Regions from separate parts of the Sphingobium sp. EM0848 genome, predicted to be linked through region 1. Evidence: predicted binding sites of a transcription regulator. Region 1 holds the regulator's gene; the other holds the start of a gene.
What was found. Region 1 encodes LexA, which represses DNA repair genes until DNA is damaged. Its sites were predicted from a motif close to GTTCCNCNCTTGTTCT; they were not measured.

Region 2: a site for LexA is predicted at 2,164-2,179, ahead of HUK73_RS13075 (MmcB family DNA repair protein). Genes of this name have one in related genera too.

What each region holds. Positions count from the first base shown of each region.
Region 1 covers NZ_JABXWB010000001.1:483,952-487,770, reverse strand. The annotation lists gene moaC (cyclic pyranopterin monophosphate synthase MoaC) at 1-16, shown strand, start outside; gene HUK73_RS02425 (molybdopterin molybdotransferase MoeA) at 13-1,194, shown strand; gene HUK73_RS02420 (hypothetical protein) at 1,284-1,442, opposite strand; gene lexA (transcriptional repressor LexA) at 1,597-2,268, shown strand; partial or broken gene HUK73_RS02410 (ComEC/Rec2 family competence protein) at 2,259-3,819, opposite strand, start outside.
Region 2 covers NZ_JABXWB010000001.1:2,685,329-2,689,147, forward strand. The annotation lists gene HUK73_RS13055 (PTS sugar transporter subunit IIA) at 1-460, shown strand, start outside; gene HUK73_RS13060 (PaaI family thioesterase) at 420-917, shown strand; gene HUK73_RS13065 (DUF1491 family protein) at 907-1,260, shown strand; gene HUK73_RS13070 (cell wall hydrolase) at 1,438-2,085, shown strand; gene HUK73_RS13075 (MmcB family DNA repair protein) at 2,192-2,683, shown strand; gene HUK73_RS13080 (ankyrin repeat domain-containing protein) at 2,731-3,330, opposite strand; gene HUK73_RS13085 (SCO family protein) at 3,403-3,819, shown strand, end outside.

The sequences.
Region 1 (3,819 bases):
CGGACGCACGGCATGAACCTGCTTCCTGTCGCAGAGGCGCAACGCCGCCTGATGGCGCTGGGCACGACCCTGCCGACCGAGGATATCCCGATTCCCGCCTGCGCCGGACGCTGGCTCACCCGCGACATTCCGGCGCTGCGCGACCAGCCATGGGCCGATCTCTCCGCCATGGACGGCTACGCCATCCGCGCCGCCGAATGGCCCGGCCCATGGCATGTGACGGGCGAAAGCGCAGCGGGCGGCCCCTTGCCACCGCCCCTCGCCCCCGGTCAGGCATGCCGCATCTTCACAGGTGCACCGCTGCCGCAGGGCGCGGACAGCATATTGATCCAGGAGGACGCAACGCGGGAAGGCGACGTCCTTCGCGCCACGGACGGACCGCTGGCATATGGCCGGAATGTCCGCTCCGCCGCGTCCGATTTCCGTGCAGGCGACCGTCTCCTGCCCTCAGGCGCCACGCTGGGACCCGCCCAGATCGCCCTGGCCGTGCTGGGCGGCCATGGCGCCCTGCCGGTTGCCCGACCGGCCCGCATTGCGCTGCTTTCGACAGGCAACGAACTGGTGCCCCCCGGCGCACTGGTCCAGCCCGGCGAGCTGCCCGCCTCCAACGCGCCCATGCTGGCTGCGCTGCTCGGCAGCCTGCCTTGCGAGATCATCGACCTTGGCATTGTGCGCGACGATCTCGAGAACATGGTCGACGCCTTCAGCCGCGCCGCACAAGCCGATATCATCGTCTCGACCGGCGGCGCGTCGGTCGGGGATCACGATATCGTTCGCCCCGCCTTCGCCAGTGCGGGCGGCTCGCTGGATTTCTGGAAGATCAAGATGCGGCCCGGCAAACCGCTGATGGCTGGCACATTGGGTTCCGCCATCTTCCTTGGCCTGCCCGGCAATCCGGTGTCGGCCTTCGTCACGGCGACTCTGTTCCTGCTGCCGCTGGTGCGTCATCTCATGGGTTCGGCATCGCCCCTGCCCCGGACCGCACCCGCGACCCTGGCCGCGCCCCTTCCCGCGACCGGAGAGCGCGACGACTATCTGCGCGCCTATCGCAGCGAGGCAGGCATCGTCTCCGTCACCTCGCAGGACAGCGCGGCGACCGCTGCCATGGCAATGGCCGACTGCCTGATCCTGCGCCCCGCCGGATCGCCTCCAGCCGCTGCCGGCGATCCCGTCACGGTCCTGCCACTTTCATAAGGAAAGGGGCCGCGACGCGACCCCTTCCAGTGCAGTCCTGATGCAAATTCGCCGGCATTCAGATCATCTTCTGAATGACAGCCAACCCTTCAGCGCTGTTGCTTGTCAGGTGCCTTGTCCTGACGCCGTTCATTGCCCATCTGGCCCTGCCGGTTCTCCTGCTGCTGCTGCCGTCCACCCTGGCCCGAGCGGTCGCCCCCCTGCTGATCGCGGCGCTGATTCTTGTCCTGACTCTTCTGGTTGGCCATCTGACTCTCCTATTCACCTCCTTGGGGAAGGCAGGGATTAAACGGCCCGTCCGCGCCCGCGTTCCCGCAAATGCGGCCAACGGTTGGCGGCGCTTGACTTACCCCTTTTCGTTTCCTATGCGTTCTTCATCCGTTCCAAAGAGGGCAAGCAGGCATGTTGACACCCAAGCAACAGGAATTGCTGAGCTTCATTCAGATCCGATTGGAGGAAGGGGGCGTTTCCCCTTCCTTTGAAGAGATGAAGGAAGCGCTGGATCTCAGGTCCAAATCCGGCATTCATCGCCTGATCAATGCGCTGGAAGAACGCGGCTTCATTCGCCGCCTGCCCAACCGCGCCCGCGCGCTGGAGGTGCTGAAGCTTCCCGATGCCATGCACCGTCCGCAACCGTTGGTCGTTCCGCCCAAACCGCAACTGGTGGCCAGCCCACCCATCGCCGCCAATGACGTGCTGGAAATCCCCCTGCACGGGCGGATCGCGGCTGGCGTGCCGATCGAGGCGCTGGAGGGACAGAACATGCTCTCCGTGCCGGCTGCCCTGCTGGGTGCGGGCGATCATTATGCGCTGGAGGTGGCGGGCGATTCCATGATGGAGGCCGGCATTCTCGACGGCGACTTCGCCCTGATCCAGCGTACCGACGTCGCACGGGAAGGGCAGATCGTCGTCGCCCTGATCGATGAGAGCGAGGCGACGCTCAAATATTTCCGGCGCGAAGGACCGAAGGTCCGGCTCGATCCAGCGAACAGCGCCTATGAGCCGCAAATCTACGATCCGCAGCAGGTGCGCATCCAGGGCAAGCTCGCCGGGTTGCTGCGCCGCTATAACTGACTTGGCCTGGATCGCAACGGTCCCGTCATGGGCCGGGCGATCCAGGGATGCTGATCGCCCGCCTGCCTGACCGTGCGCACAGTCAGGCGGTCAAGGTCGATGGCAAGGCCTCCTGTCCGCGCAAGCAGGCTGCGATCCGCTTTCAACCATCGTGGGCGACAGGCCCATGGCAAACGCCGGTCGCTGATCACGATATCCGCCCTTGCGCAGTCCCGAGCGAGAATGTCGCCGCCGATCACGGCGCTGCTCCGCGTTACCAGCACGGTCCAGTTCCGTCCCCCGCCCGTCAGCCGAACCGCGCACAGGTCAAGCGAACAGCGCGCTTCGGGCAGCGCCGCCATCGGCTCCAGCACACCGTCATAGCCAGCAGTCTCCGCCAGAGCGTCGCGCACATAGCTGCCCGCCCTCTCCCGTAAAATGGCCATGCCCCCGTTCGCGGTGCGAACCGCGACATGGCGACCATCTCCCGTCACCAGCAGAGCCGGCGGCGCACTTTTCAGGATCATCGCCACACCCGTCGCCACCGGGATCAATCCCACCCAACGCCACCGGCTGCGCCACAGCAGACACCAGAGCAGGCCCGCCAGGATCAGCGCGAACATCCCCGGCGACTGCGCGGAGGAACGCACAATCGCCCAAGGGCTGGACGCCACCCCATGAGCGACCAGCAGCAACAGATCGAGCGCCCGCGCAGTCAGCCACCAGAAGGGCGCACCCCAGCCGATGAGATCGAACGACAGGGCCAGCGCCTCAAAGGGCATGACGACAAAAGTGGTCAGCGGAATCGCCACCAGATTGGCGACCGATCCCAACACTCCCGCCTTGTGGAAATGAAAGATCGCAATCGGCGCCAGCACCAGTTCCACCACCAGACCCGTCGCAAGCAAGCCCGCCAGATGGCGCCCGATCCGCCGCCAGCCCGCTTCTTCACGCGCCGCGACGAATGTCCGGAAGCGCGGATACTCGCTCAGCGCCACCAGCGCGACCACAGCCGCGAAGCTCATCTGAAAACTCGGCCCGACCAATGCCTCGGGCCAGAGCAGCAACACCACCAAGGCCCCCGCCGCGACCAGCCGCAGCGTGATCGCATCGCGCCCCATCGCCAACCCGCCCAGCACCAGCAAGGCGGCCACGCAGGATCGCACGGTCGGCACTTCCGCCCCCGTCAAAAGCGTATAGCCGATGCCCGCCAGCGCCCCGCCGCCTGCCGCGATCAACATCAACGGCCAGTCGAGGGCGGCCCGCCGGTTAAGCGCCATCACCCGCATCAGCAGGAACACGACCGCCGCGATCAGCGCCGTCACATGCAGCCCGCTGATCGACAACAGATGCGCCAGGCCGCTGCGCCGCATCGCCTCCGCATCCCGTCCGGCAATGGCGCCCTGATCTCCCGTCGCCAGCGCGGCGGCAATGCCCCCGCCCGGCCCCGGCACCTTTTCCAATATATGCGCGAACAGCCGCCCCCTCAGCGGCGGCGCGCCCTTTGCCGGACGCAACACCGCGATAGGCCGCAAGGCGCGCCCGGTTGCACCGATGCCGTCGAAATAGGCC
Region 2 (3,819 bases), 2.2 Mb from region 1:
TTTCAACGATATCGTCGCGCCGGACGCACTGGCCACTGGCCTTTCGGTGAACGGCAAGAAGCAGTTATTTCAGAAAGTTGCGGCTCTGGCGGCAAAGGCCTATGGCCTGAACGCCGATCTGGTGGCCGACGCGCTGCTGGAACGCGAGAAGCTGGGTTCGACCGGATTCGGCGGCGGCGTTGCGATTCCCCATGCGAAGATTCCCGACCTTCAGAAAATGTGCGGCGTGGTCGTTCTGCTCGATCCGGCCGTGCCCTTCGACGCGGTGGATGAGGCGCCGGTCGATATCGTCTTCGCCCTGCTGTCCCCGGTCGATTCCGGGGCCGAGCATCTGAAGACGCTGGCCCGCGTGTCCCGCTATCTGCGCGACGAAGGACAGGTTGTCCGCCTGCGCGGCGCCAAGTCGACGGCGGCGCTCCATGCCCTGCTTGCCGGTGGCGAGGCGCGTGACGCGGCTTGAGGCCGGTTCCTCGCCCAGCGGCGAGGCGGCGCATTTCCGGGCATTGGAGAATCTCTATCGGTCCGCGCCGATCAACCGCCTGTTCCGGTCGGAACTCACCATCACCGAGGAAGGCCGGTCGGTCATCCATTTCGATGTGGATGAGACGCAGTTCCATGCCGCCGGCGCGGTCCATGGCACCGTTTATTTCAAGATGCTGGACGATGCGGCCTTCTACGCCGCGAACAGCCTGGTCAATGATCGGTTCCTGCTGACCACCAGCTTCAACCTGCTCTTCACCCGCCCGATCGGGCCGGGCCGGATCCGCGCCGAGGGGCGGTGGATCAGCGGCAAGCGGCGCGTCTATGTGGCCGAGGCCAGCCTGATCGATGAGGAGGGGGAAGAAGTCGGGCGCGGCACCGGCACCTTCATGCGCTCGCAATTCCCGCTATCCTCGCTGCCGGGCTATGCCGCCTGACTCACTGAGCACGCCCCGGCTGACCAGCGCGATGCTGGTCGGCATATTGGTACGGCGCAGCGCGGCCGAAGGCGGTTTTGCGACGATACTGGTCAAAGGCGATGAGATCAGTGGCGTCATTCTGGTTCAAGCGCTTGAAAAAGGGCGGGAACTGGGATTGTATGAGCGTGTTTTCGACTTTGCGGGCAGTTATCGCATGGTGCGATGCGGCCCGGACCCGAATGAGGGTGCGGAAGCGCTCTCCCAATATCTGGCGCGTCGCCGCCGTTCGGACCCCGATCTGTGGGTTATCGAGCTTGATATCGTGGATGCGCAACGGTTCGCCGCTGAAACGATCTGTTGATCGTTGACTCATTTTCCACGCGCGGGCACAGGCCTTCGACGCTTTCAACGCGCAGGTTGCCAGTTTCGTCCATGGGGGGCGGATGCAGGTAAACACGCAGACGGGGGGCGGCCGGACGTCGTGTTGATTTGGGGTATTTGACGTTCCCGGCCAAGAACCGCACGATTTTGAGCTGTAATGAGTTTTCGTCTGAAAGCTGCGATCATCGCGGCATTTGCCCTTTCCGCCACTGCGGCGGTTACTGCGGCCGACAGGTCGAGCGCCAGTGAGGCTGCTCCGTCGGTCACGTCCCTTCCGGGGACTTCGGAGTTCGCAGCTCCCTCGGCCGGTTCGAAGCCCGCCGTCAATTTCGCCGCGCCGCGCGAAGTCGCGCAGCCGCTGGCTCCTCTTTCCAACAGCGACGATGTGAAGGCCGACAACCTGGCCGCTCTCGTGGACGCGCAGGGCGTGCCCGAGGATGTGGAAGGTGACATGAAGTGCCTGGCCGGCGCTGTCTATTTCGAATCCAAGGGCGAAAGCCTGGAAGGTCAGCTGGCTGTTGCCCGCGTTATCATCAACCGCGCCAATTCGGGTCGTTTCGCTGACAGCCTGTGCGGCGTGGTGTACCAGCCGGGTCAGTTCAGTTTCGTCCGCGGCGGCAGCATGCCGTCGATCCACATGTCGAGCCACAGCTGGCGCGAAGCCGTCGCCATCGCCCAGATCGCGATGGACGACAGCTGGAACAGCAAGGCCGAGGGTGCGCTCTATTTCCACGCTCGCCGCGTTTCGCCGGGCTGGGGCAAGCGTCAGCTCGCCGCCATCGACAATCATATCTTCTATCGCTGAGATACGCTTTTCACGCCTGGCGTGAAGGGGGTGAAGCAGGGTCGGTTCGGGATTATCCTGAATCGGCCCTTTCTTTTTGTTTCCTATTTGTTCTAAAGTCGCGATCATGACTTCAGATATCGATAGCTGCTCGCCCTTGACCGACGGTACAGCGCTGGCGGTGGCGCGGGGAACGCTGCGCCTTTTCTTCCGCCACGACATGAGCGGGATTTTGGAAGTGCCGCTGCCCAATGGCCGCCGCGCCGACATCATGGCGCTGGATGGGGCCGGGCGCATCACCATCGTTGAAATCAAATGCAGCCGCGCCGACCTGTTGGGTGACATGAAATGGCCGGATTATTTCGACTATTGCGACCGGTATTTCTGGGCGGTGCCGTCCGGTTTCGACCTGTCGCTGTTTGACAGCGAGGCGCTATGGCCGGGCCGGACCGGGCTGATCGTGGCGGATCAATATGATGCGGAATTGGTGCGGCCGGCGCCGATGGAGCCACTGGCTGCGGCGCGGCGCAAGGCGGAAACGCTGCGCTTCGCCCGGCGTGCAGCGCGACGGCTGACGGCGCTGGCGGACCCGGATCATGCAGCGGAACTGGGGTGGTGATGGAAAGCGCGCTGCGTTTCATCCAACGCAGCGTGCCCTAAGGGAAATCAGAACACCGGGCCCTGCACCGGTCCTTTCGGCGCGGCGGTGCTTTTCGCCGCGTTCAGCGCTTCGACGAGACCCGGTGTACGGCCGTCACGCTCGGCATAATCCCGCGCGGACATGCCCGCGATGGTGTCGCGCTTGTCGGGGTTGGCGCCCTGCGCCACGAGCAGGCGGACCAGACCGACATCCCGCAATTGCACCGCGCGGATCAGGGGAGTCTCGCCGCTGCCATTGGGCTTGTCCACCTGCGCATTATAGGTGAGCAGGCTGCGCACCCCTTCCTCGAACCGGGCCTGCACCGCGTCCATCAGCGGCGTGTTGCCGTTGTTGTCGGTCAGGTTCGGATTGGCGCCCTTGGCCAGCAGGAAGGTCAGCCAGCTATTGTCACGCTTGGCCACGACCAGGTGCAGGGCGGTGTCGCCCGTGCTCACGTCGCGGCTGTTGATGACGGTGGAGCCGGGCTTCTGGATCATGTCGGTCACTTTCTGCCCGTCGGCATCCTTGACCGCCTTCAGAAAGTTGTAATTGTCCGAAAATTGCGCCTGCGCCGCGACCGGTGCAAGCAGCGCCAATGCCAGAGCGGCGGCACGGCCAACGCCCATCCAAGCCGGAAAACGTCCTGTCATAATCTTCAAAAGCCCCGTTGGGATTTGCAAATCGGGCCATAGCAGGGCATGGCTGGCGGCGCCATGAACAAAGCGCTGATTTCGCTCGCCCTGCCGCTGACTGCCCTGCTGGCGGCTTGTAATATGGGGACGGGGGGCAATGCATCAAGCGGGGAAAGCATCCCCGGCGATCTGCACGGAGCGGCGATCGGCGGGCCCTTTACCCTGACCGATCAGGACGGGAAGAAGGTCCGCTGGGAGGATTTCAAGGGCAAATACCGGATGGTCTATTTCGGCTATACCTATTGCCCCGATGTCTGCCCGGTCGATTTGCAGCGGATCATGCAGGGTTTTTCGAAGTTCGAGAAGGACAGGCCCACGCTGGCGGCCAAGGTCCAGCCGATCTTCATCAGCGTCGATCCGGACCGGGATACGCCCGCGGTGTTGAAAACCTATGTCGCGGCTTTCCATCCCCGGCTGATCGGG